2 regions of the Thermaerobacillus caldiproteolyticus genome follow, and region 2 is predicted to be linked to the other one. Evidence: a T-box and tRNA genes for the amino acid it is inferred to sense, from the RefSeq annotation. Region 2 holds a T-box; the other holds one or more tRNA genes.
The links. The T-box of region 2 lies ahead of ileS (isoleucine--tRNA ligase). A T-box ahead of a tRNA ligase gene usually reads a tRNA of that ligase, here a tRNA-Ile.
Positions count from the first base shown of each region.

Region 1: it has a tRNA-Ile gene. The T-box ahead of ileS (isoleucine--tRNA ligase) is inferred to sense a tRNA for this amino acid. The anticodon was not compared.

Region 1 covers NZ_CP064060.1:2,097,127-2,102,491, forward strand. The annotation lists gene ISX45_RS10490 (peptidoglycan D,D-transpeptidase FtsI family protein) at 1-33, opposite strand, end outside; gene ISX45_RS10495 (MFS transporter) at 138-1,424, opposite strand; gene sodA (superoxide dismutase SodA) at 1,778-2,386, opposite strand; tRNA gene ISX45_RS10505 (tRNA-Ile) at 2,586-2,659, opposite strand; gene ISX45_RS10510 (methyl-accepting chemotaxis protein) at 3,023-4,795, shown strand; gene ISX45_RS10515 (DUF1189 domain-containing protein) at 4,991-5,365, shown strand, end outside.
Region 2 covers NZ_CP064060.1:553,767-559,131, reverse strand. The annotation lists gene ISX45_RS02990 (RluA family pseudouridine synthase) at 1-800, opposite strand, end outside; gene lspA (signal peptidase II) at 800-1,285, opposite strand; gene ileS (isoleucine--tRNA ligase) at 1,395-4,169, opposite strand; T-box leader at 4,220-4,449, opposite strand; gene ISX45_RS02975 (DivIVA domain-containing protein) at 4,497-5,009, opposite strand; gene ISX45_RS02970 (YlmH family RNA-binding protein) at 5,087-5,365, opposite strand, start outside.

The sequences.
Region 1 (5,365 bases), 1.5 Mb from region 2:
AAACGGTACTTGCGCTTTTTTCCTTTTCTTCAAGATAAAAACCTCCTATTTCTCCACAGCCCGTTTACTACATTTATTTTTATTTTAAAAGAAACAACGTCATTTTTCTAGAAAATCGACATGGAAAAAGGAGACTCCTACACTGGGGAGCCCCCTTCCTCGTTTGCTAACTTTGGACGAATAAATGATGACTCTGGTTCATTCGCCTTTTTGGCCACGAAATGAATGCGACGAACAAAGAAGTAAATCATCGCATGTCCCGCTCCAAGCAATAGCATTAAAACAGGAAGACTCTTCTCTGTGTCAAAATAGGTAACGGCCACGAAAAAGGAAAGAATCGATACGATGCGGCCGCTATTTAAAAACAACTCGCGAACGACTATATACTCAATCCGCATTTCCGTTGATTTCCAACTTATTCCTATAACATCAAAGGTAAGTGAAGAGTATGGAACTAATAAAATCGGATACGCAATTGCAATCGCTATTGCGTATAATATGAGCCGCATGTATGAAACATCAAAAACAATTAAAAAAATCGCTCCGTATAATAACAAACCACCCCATAAAATCGCTTTTTTTCGATGTTTCCGTTCAATAAAACGAGAAGCAAGATAATAAACAACAAATGAAGTAGCTGAATTGACTAATCCAAACGTTCCGAGCGCTAGTTCGCTTCCCGTCGTAATATAAACTAATACGGAGATGACAAAAACAAACGTTCCTTCTCGCAATCCTTGGAAAAAGTGAGCATTCGTAATGAGTCGCCAATTTTTATTATAGCTTCTTTCTTTTAAAATGCGAAGAAATAAATAATTTCCTTCCGCTCCTCGGCGATGCAAAAAAAAGCTTAAGATGATCGCAACAATGAACAGTCCAAGCGAAATGGAGAAAATAAGCGTATATCCTTTGAATTTGACGAACGAAGAGATAATATAGCCAGCAATTATTGGACCAATCATCCCAGCAACAGAAGATAAAATTCCGAGAAACCCGTTAAAAAAATCACGTGTATCTGGTTCCGTAATTTCAAATGTTAACACATTAAACGCCAGCCAGTAAAATCCGTACCCGATCCCAAGCAATGCCCCAAGCAGCAACAAATAATCGTGTGCTCGATTTCCGACCAGTAACACAGTCACAAAAAAAATCGCTAAAAACGAAACACCGAGACGCAGCACAATAATGCGGTCAATTTTTTTCGCCAATCGACCTGCTACAATGAACGTGATAGGCTGCAATATAACAACTGCTAGATTGTATAACGCTAAATCACGAAATTCTCCTGACTGCTTCCACAAATAGATATTAACGAACGTGTTGGAAAGCGACACGCTCAGCGAGTAAAAGCCGCCAATGAATAACAATAAAAGCAATTCCCGATTCACATGAACATTTCCAATCATTTTTTTTACTATTGCCATTATAAACTCCCCTTTTCATCTAAAGGGTAGTTTGGCAAATTTTCGCCATCCTATACGCTTTCTTATGAAGAAAAGCAGAAATACCAAGGTTACTTAGAAGGACTTGGTGTTTCCGAAAAGAACATTGCACCTCAAAGGAAAAGGTGATTTTGTCATAAGAGAGCTGGACAAAACGACGGAGAAAGGTTATTTCCAGATGCCGCGCCTGCGATGACTCGGTGCAGCGAAGAAGTGGATTCAAGCAGGAGATACGTTGCGAACCGAGCTAGATGCTTCTCCTTAAAAAATTATAAATTCTGATATGCTAAAAAAAGATGGCCTCACTTATGAAGCCATCTTTGATTTCTCATTGATTATTTCGCCGCACTATAGCGTTTTGCCACTTCGTCCCAGTTCACGACATTCCAGAATGCTGCAATGTATTCAGGACGACGGTTTTGATATCTTAAGTAATACGCATGTTCCCAAACGTCTAAGCCAAGAATTGGTGTTTTCCCTTCCATAAGAGGTGAGTCTTGGTTTGGTGTGCTTGTAATTTCAAGCTCGCCGTTATTCACAACAAGCCATGCCCAACCAGAACCGAAACGAGTTGTTGCTGCTTTCGTAAATTCTTCTTTAAATGCTGCAAAGCTACCGAATTTTTTATTGATCGCTTCTGCTAATTCGCCTGTTGGCTCGCCACCGCCATTCGGTGAAAGAATTGTCCAGAAAAGAGAGTGGTTAGCATGTCCGCCACCATTGTTGCGAACTGCTGTACGAATGCTTTCTGGAAGTGCTTCCAAATTGCTGAGCAATTCCTCGATCGTTTTGTTTTGTAAATCTGCATGCCCTTCTAAAGCTGCGTTTAAGTTCGTAACATATGTGTTATGGTGTTTTGTGTGATGGATGTTCATTGTCTCTTTGTCAATGTGTGGCTCAAGTGCGTCATATGCATAAGGTAATTGAGGTAATTCAAATGCCATACAAACTCCTCCTTTATCATCGTTTATGTATTCCGAACGCAAGATAGTATATCCATCTTTGCGTTCGTTTAAAATTAGCTTACCAAAATTGCCACAATGTTTCAATTTATTTGCTTTTTCACTCATAAAAATTAGACTGTCCTAAAAATGATCGGACAGCCATATGAAAGCGTAGAACTCATCATCATAGAGATTTGGATGGACCCTGCAGGATTCGAACCTGCGACCAGACGGTTATGAGCCGTCCGCTCTAACCAGCTGAGCTAAGGGTCCAAGTTACATAAATTATTTTGGTGTTCCATCTGTCCCGCTCTCAGCTTAACTCCAGCTGTGACTCAAGCGGTGTATTAAAGTTGTCCCGATGAAGCCCATTTGAACGAGACCTCTCCTCAAAAAAGGGACATCTCGCCCAATTTCTAGCTGCATTTATCGCTGAAACCGTACCCTTTAGGTATTTCCGATTTTAACATATACAATGGAAAACGGTCAATGAAGTTTATAGAGAAGCTTAACAATTTCCATACACTATATTAACACTTTTCATACATTGGCTTAACAAAAACATAAAAATCATCGAATAAATTGGAAGTAATACCATTACATACATGGCTCAGGAAGCTCAAAGGAGAGTAAAAAATGAAAAAACGAGAACGATCATGGTCAGTCTCATTAAGCTTATTGAGAAGTTTTTTTGTTCTGCAAAGTTCAACGAAAAAGAAAGCAAAAATAAAACGTCCCTACATCTTTTCTCATCTTTCTTTTATAAACAAATTGAATCTGCAAACAATATTAGTGCTGGTCATTATTTTTATTACATGTATATCTTCCGCAATGATTGCTTATGTCGGCTACGAAAAAAACAAACAGATTGTCATTCGAGCAGTAGAGCAACAAATGCAGTTATCGACTGAAGTAATGATCGAAAAAATTTCTATGTTAAAGGCAACGGCTACGAATGAAGAATTTAATAAAAAGTTATCCTATGTGTTAGCATTAAACCAACAGAAATTTAAAGCCCTTCAGTTACAACCGATGCAGTTTACAATTACAAAAGAAAAAGCAATCAAAAAGCTGGCAGGATTTGATAGTCCTTTACCTTCTTTACCTCATTCAGTAATCGATAAAATGTATAGACAAAAACGAGGGATTTTTCACTTTCAAGGACTCACTTTATCTTATGCCTATTCAATGGATCTAAATGGAGAATTATATGTTTTAGCTCTTAAAGAACAAGAGTATTTGCAACCGGTTTTTGACTATGGACGTATAAGTATTCAAATCTCTCTTATTACAATATTTTTTGCAAGTCTCATCGGCTTTTTTATCATTCGTCAAGTTATCAAACCGATTGCTTTTTTAAAACACTCCATGCAACAAGTAGGACAAGGCAATTTACAAACAAGGATACAATTAACTGGTTCAAGTAAAGATATTCAGGCATTGGCTTACGGCTTTAATCAAATGGTTGATAGCCTTACTACTCTAATTGGACATTTGGATGCCAGTTCTAAACATGTAACGCTCTCCTCTGAGACATTGCGTCTCACAGCACACGAGTCGAAGCAAGCTTCTGAACAAATTGCGATAGCAATAAGTGAAGTGGCGATCGGAACAGAGAAACAGGCCAATTCCGCGATTCAAATTTCGCAATTTTTTCATGAAATCGCTAGAGGAATGGAGCAAGCAGCCGTTTCCATGGCAGACGTGGAAGTCTCGACGAACAAAGCCAATCATCAAGCATATATAGGAAATGAATTAGTGGACAAAACCGTGAAACAAATGAATTTAGTGCAAAAAACCGTAGGCGAAACAGCAGAAATAGTATATTTACTCGGTCAAAAATCGAAGCGAATTGATCAAATCGTGAACTTAATCAGTCAAATTGCTAGTCAAACGAACCTGCTTTCTTTAAATGCAGCTATCGAAGCAGCAAGGGCTGGAGAACATGGAAAAGGATTTTCAGTGGTGGCCAACGAAATAAGAAAGCTAGCTGCTCAAAGTGGACAAGCAGCTAAACAAATTCAAAAAATTATTGAAGAAATCCAACATGAAGTGGAACAAACTGTTCAATCGATGGCCCGCGGCGCTGAAGTGTTACAAGGCGGAATCAAAATGGTTCATCAAACAGATACAGCCTTTAAGGATATTGTACAGGCTGTGACAAATGTCTCGAAAGAATCGAAAGAGGTTTCCGCCATTGTCCACCAAGTCAGTGTACAAACGAAACAAATGTCTACGAATATGGAGGAAATAGCTTCGATTTCTCAACAGATTGCCGGAAATATGGAACATGTGGCCGCAATAGCACAGCAGCAAAGTACCTCTATGGATGAGGTTTCGCATGCAGCCCAATCTTTAAACGAATTAGTTAAACAATTAAATGAGGTGCTCCAAACATTTAAAGTCTAAGCGTCATTTCCCTCCTGAGATAGAACATCTTATCTTAGGAGGGTTCTTTCTCTTTGACAATCGATCGACCATATTCAATAGCGATATATGATTTATCATTTTCGCGTGTAGGAGTTTAGTCTTTTTTCTTGAAGTTGAATTATTGAGCTAGACAATATACAATGAGCATGGAGGACAGGGAAGGATGTGTAAGAGATGAATATGTTTATACAGTTATGGAAAAGCTTATATTCTCCAAAGGATATTGCACGATTTCGTTTTCAAAAAATCGGAAAAGCGATTTTATATGTATTCTTGCTGGCGCTCATTTTCACCTTGCCGCTTACCTATCATTTTACAACAAGCTTTCTTGAAGGAATTCGCTATACAAGCTCGTTACTTAAGAACGAAATTCCAGCTTTTACGATTGAGAACGGCGAACTCCATTCTTCAGCGACTCAGCCCATTGTCATCGACGAGCACGGATTGACCATCGTTTTTGATAGCACTGGACAAGTTACGAAAGAAGAAGTCGAGCGTTCTGGCAATGCTATCGGATTGCTGAAACATGAGGCGGTACTCGTCGCGAAC
Region 2 (5,365 bases):
AACGCCTGACCGTCGATCGGCAGCGTTTTTTTCGGTCCGTATTTCGGATCTCCCGCCAACGGATATCCGATGTATTTCATATGCACGCGAATTTGATGAGTGCGTCCCGTTTCGAGCTGACATTCGATAAAGGTATATTGCTCAAATCGCTCGAGCACACGAAAATGCGTGACAGCCTCTTTTCCGTTTTCATCTGTAACCGCCATTTTTTGACGATCATGCTTATCACGGCCAATCGGAGCATCGATTGTACCGTAATCATGTGGAATAACCCCATGAACAATCGCCCTATATTTGCGGGTAACGGTTTTATTCACGAGTTGATTCACAAGTGCTGTATGGGCAACATCGTTTTTGGCGACCATTAACAATCCGGACGTATCTTTATCAATGCGATGGACAATGCCGGGACGAAGCACACCGTTAATGCCCGATAAATCTTTGCAATGAGCAAGCAGCGCGTTCACAAGCGTTCCGCGCATATGACCAGGAGCAGGATGCACGACCATGCCGCGCGGTTTATTCACCACAAGGACATCGGAATCCTCATAATAAATGTCCAATTCGATTTCTTCCGGCTCCACATGAAGCGGTTCCGGTTCGGGAAGACGAACGACGACGACATCACCAGTAGAACATTTGTAATTCGCTTTCACCGATTTATCGTTGACGGTTACAAGCCCATCTTTAATCCATTGCTGGACTTTCGAGCGCGACCATTCTTCATTGAGGGCGGAAATCACTTTATCGATTCGTTCATTATCGTACTCTTCCTCAATATGAAATTGAACAACATCCATCAACCATTCTCCTTTTCCTTCGTTCCAGCAAAAAATGTTTGTAAAAAGACAAGCGCGACTCCAATACAAAGAGCGGAATCAGCGAAATTAAACACTGGAAAGCTGTACGTAAAAATGTACGTATGAATAAAATCAACTACCTCTTTACGTACAAGCCGGTCAATAAAATTCCCGACCGCTCCCCCAAGCATCAGGCCAAGGGCGATGCCAAACAGCCTCTCCCCGCGGGGCAAACGTTGAATATAAATGATTAATCCAATGACAACAACGATCGTTATAATATAAAATAGCCAAAACTGCCCTTGTAAAATTCCCCATGCCGCTCCACGATTGCGATGGGAAGTAATGTATAACACGTTCGGAATGATGGTAATGCTTTCTCCGAGCTGCATATACTTCACTACAAGCCATTTGGCAAATTGATCAATGGCGATCACGATCAGCGCAATCACATAATATACCACACGACTACCCCCACTCGACATATGTACTTTATGAATTGTAGCATAATCATGTAATTATAGACAATCGCCAACATGCCAAATTACATAAAAAACGAGGCCACCGCTAATAAGGCTAGCCTCGTTTTTTGAATTATGCTGAATAATGTTCTTTCACAATGCGGGCACAACGCGGACATAATGTTGGATGATCTTTGTCTTCTCCTACTTCCGGCGTAACGACCCAACATCTTTCGCACGTTTCACCTTCCGCTGGTTTGACAACAATCGCAATAGTAGCGAATTTTTGTGCCTCTTCAGGAGCGTCTGCATAGTCTCCAGCAATTTCAAATCCTGATACGATGAACAACTGTTTGACATTTTCTTCGATCGAATCAAGCAGCTGTTTCGTTTCCGCAGTTGGGTACACGATCAAGCTTGCTGTCAATGATTTACCGATGACTTTCTCATTTCGGGCTACTTCCAACGCTTTTAATACATCGTCGCGCAAACTCATAAATGTGTCCCATTTCGCTAATAGAGCTTCTGCTCCTTCGATGTCTTTGGCTTCCGGCATATCGACAAGCTGAACGCTCTCTTCTCTTTCTTTTCGGTTTGGAATATGCCCCCATACCTCATCGGCTGTATGCGGTAAAATTGGTGCGATCAGCTTCGTTAAGGCTACGACCGTTTCGTAAAGCACGGTTTGAATCGAGCGACGCTCTTGATCATTTGGCGCTTCAATATAGAGAATATCTTTGGCAAAATCCAAGTAGAACGCACTTAAATCGACCGTACAGAAATTGTTCACGTCGTGATAAATTGCCGCAAAGTCATACGTTTCATATGAATGTTTTACTTTTTCAATGAGGCGATTTAATTTCACAAGCATATAGCGATCCACTTCACGCAATTCCGCTAAAGGAACCGCATTCGTCTCCGGATCAAAGTCAAATAAGTTACCAAGCATAAAACGGAACGTATTGCGAATTTTTCTATACACTTCCGCGACTTGTTTTAAAATGCTGTCGGAGATTCTTACATCTGCTTGATAGTCGACAGAAGCAACCCAAAGACGTAAAATGTCAGCCCCTAATTGCTCCATTACTTTCGCTGGAACAACAACGTTACCGAGCGATTTACTCATTTTGCGGCCTTCTCCGTCAAGCACGAACCCATGGCTTAATACTCCCTTATACGGCGCTTTCCCCGTCACCGCTACTGCAGTTGAAAGCGAAGAGTTAAACCAGCCGCGATATTGGTCAGAACCTTCAAGATACAGGTCAGCCGGACGCTGTAAGTCATCGCGCTCTTCCAACACCGCTTGGTGAGAAGACCCAGAGTCAAACCAAACGTCCATAATATCGGTCTCTTTTGTAAATTTACCGTTTGGACTTGATGGATGAGTAAATCCTTCCGGCAATAAGTCTTTCGCCTCACGTTCAAACCATACGTTTGATCCGTATTGTCTGAACAAGTTGGAGACGTGTTCAATCGTTTCATCCGTAATAATTGGTTCGCCGTTTTCGCCGTAAAACACCGGAATCGGAACTCCCCATGCACGCTGACGAGAGATACACCAGTCACCGCGATCGCGAATCATATTGTGAAGACGCGTTTCTCCCCATGCTGGAACCCATTTTGTTTCTTCAACAGCTTTTAATAATTCGTTACGAATTTTATCAATAGATGCGAACCATTGCGCTGTGGCACGGAAAATCGTCGGTTGTTTTGTCCGCCAATCGTGCGGATACGAGTGGGTAATAAAGCCAAGCTTTAAAAGAGCGCCTACTTCCTGCAATTTTTGTGTAATCGCTTTGTTCGCTTCGTCATAAAATAATCCTTCAAATCCCGGCGCTTCTTTTGTCATATAGCCGCGCTCATCGACTGGGCATAAAACGTCTAGCCCGTATTTCTGACCGACGATAAAGTCATCTTCCCCGTGACCCGGTGCAGTATGAACGCAACCTGTTCCGGCGTCCGTCGTGACATGTTCTCCGCAAACAACAAGCGAATCACGATCATAAAACGGATGTTTCGCCACGACATACTCAAGCTCATTTCCTTTAATCGTTTTGACGACATTCGCTTCTTCCCAGCCGATTTCTTTTGCTACCGATTCTAATAGCGCAGAGGCAACGATATATTTTGCATCGTTTACTTGAACGACGCTATATTCAAGATCCGGATGAACAGCAATGGCTAAGTTTGCCGGAATCGTCCATGGCGTAGTCGTCCAAATGACAATTTTCTCATCTCCTTCAAGCACCCCTTTTCCATCTTTGATCGGAAACGCAACATAAATTGAAGGAGAACGTTTATCTTTATACTCGATTTCTGCTTCAGCTAAGGCAGATTCGCTTGATGGAGACCAGTAAACAGGCTTTAACCCTTTGTAAATGAGACCTTTTTTCGCCATTGCACCAAATACTTTAATTTGTTGTGCCTCATATTCTGGCTTTAGCGTAATGTACGGGTTATCCCAATCGCCGCGTACGCCAAGGCGCTTAAATTGTTGGCGTTGATTGTCGATCTGCTCATATGCATACTCTTCACAAAGCTTGCGAAACTCCGCCACGCTCATCGACTTTCGGTTGACACCTCTATGTTTCGTGAGCGCTGTTTCAATCGGCAATCCATGCGTGTCCCAGCCAGGCACGTATGGTGCACAATAACCGCTCATCGATTTATAGCGGACGATAAAGTCTTTCAAAATTTTATTTAACGCATGCCCCATATGAATATCACCGTTCGCATACGGCGGGCCATCATGCAGCACAAATAATGGGCGATCTTTTGTGCGCTCCTGCACTTTGCGATAAATGTCCATCTCTTCCCATTTTGCTTGAATTTGCGGTTCACGCTGCGGAAGGTTTCCGCGCATCGGAAACTCTGTTTGCGGCATTAATAACGTATCTTTATAGTCCATTCCTCATTCCTCCAACTTTTTTCTATCAAATAAAAAACCGCCCTCTCCCGAAAAGGGACGAGAACGGTCTCGCGGTACCACCCTTATTGACTACGTATGCCCGAAAGGCACGAATAGCCCTCTTTGCATTCGTAACGGGAATGACGCGCCATTGCCTACTTTTCTTTCAGCATGGAACTCCAGGGTGATCTTCACTCTTTCCGCTTAGTCGAGCTTCCACCATCCTCGACTCGCTGAAATAAGCTAATGAAAGAGCTACTGTCCCTCTCATCGTTGGTTCGTATTCTTCATTTTACTCGTTATTATATGCGAAAAGAGCAATTTTCGTCAAGATTGCCCGATTTCTTCCTTTTCATCCATTTCGATTTCTGGCACCTCGTATTCCATTAAATGGTCCCAATCGCTGTTGTTTAACATTTCGAGCTGGGCTTCGACTAGCATGCGAAAACGGGTGCGAAACACTTTCGATTGCCGCTTTAACTCTTCAATTTCAAGAGCAATTTTTCGCGATTTGGCGAGTGCTTCATTAATGATGCGATCCGCGTTCTTTTCCGCTTCTTTAATGATGAGCTTCGCCTCTTTTTGCGCGTTTCGTTTTACTTCTTCTGCCGTCTCTTGAGCAATTAAAATCGATTTATTTAATGTTTCTTCAATATTGGTGAAATAGCTGAGCTTTTCCGTGAGCTCGGCTACTTTTTCTTCGAGTTGTTTTTTTTCACGAATAACCATTTCATAATCTTTAATGACTTGGTCCAAAAATTCGTTCACTTCGTCTTCATCATAACCGCGAAATCCTCTGCTAAACTCTTTATTATGAATATCTAATGGCGTTAAAGGCACGAGTGCCACCTCCGTCTGCAATAATTCCTTTTTCTTTACGATTCGACATATTTCTCCTGATTCCTGCAATGGTTCGATTATTTTTGTGTTCCAATATGCACACGCCACTTCTCTTTTTTTGTTTTGCCATCAATCGAAAAAATTTTACAGCGACCGAACCCGCGTACTGAAAGCGTGTCTCCTTCTTTGCATTCAAAATGCGCTTGTTCAACCACTTTCCAATTCACTTTGACAAGACCGTTTTCAATGAGTGACTGCGTTTTTTGCCGCGAAACATGAAACGCTTGCGACAACAAGGTATCAAGGCGCAACGACGAAACGGTAATCGTCGCTTCGTTCCACTGCTCTTCAAGAAT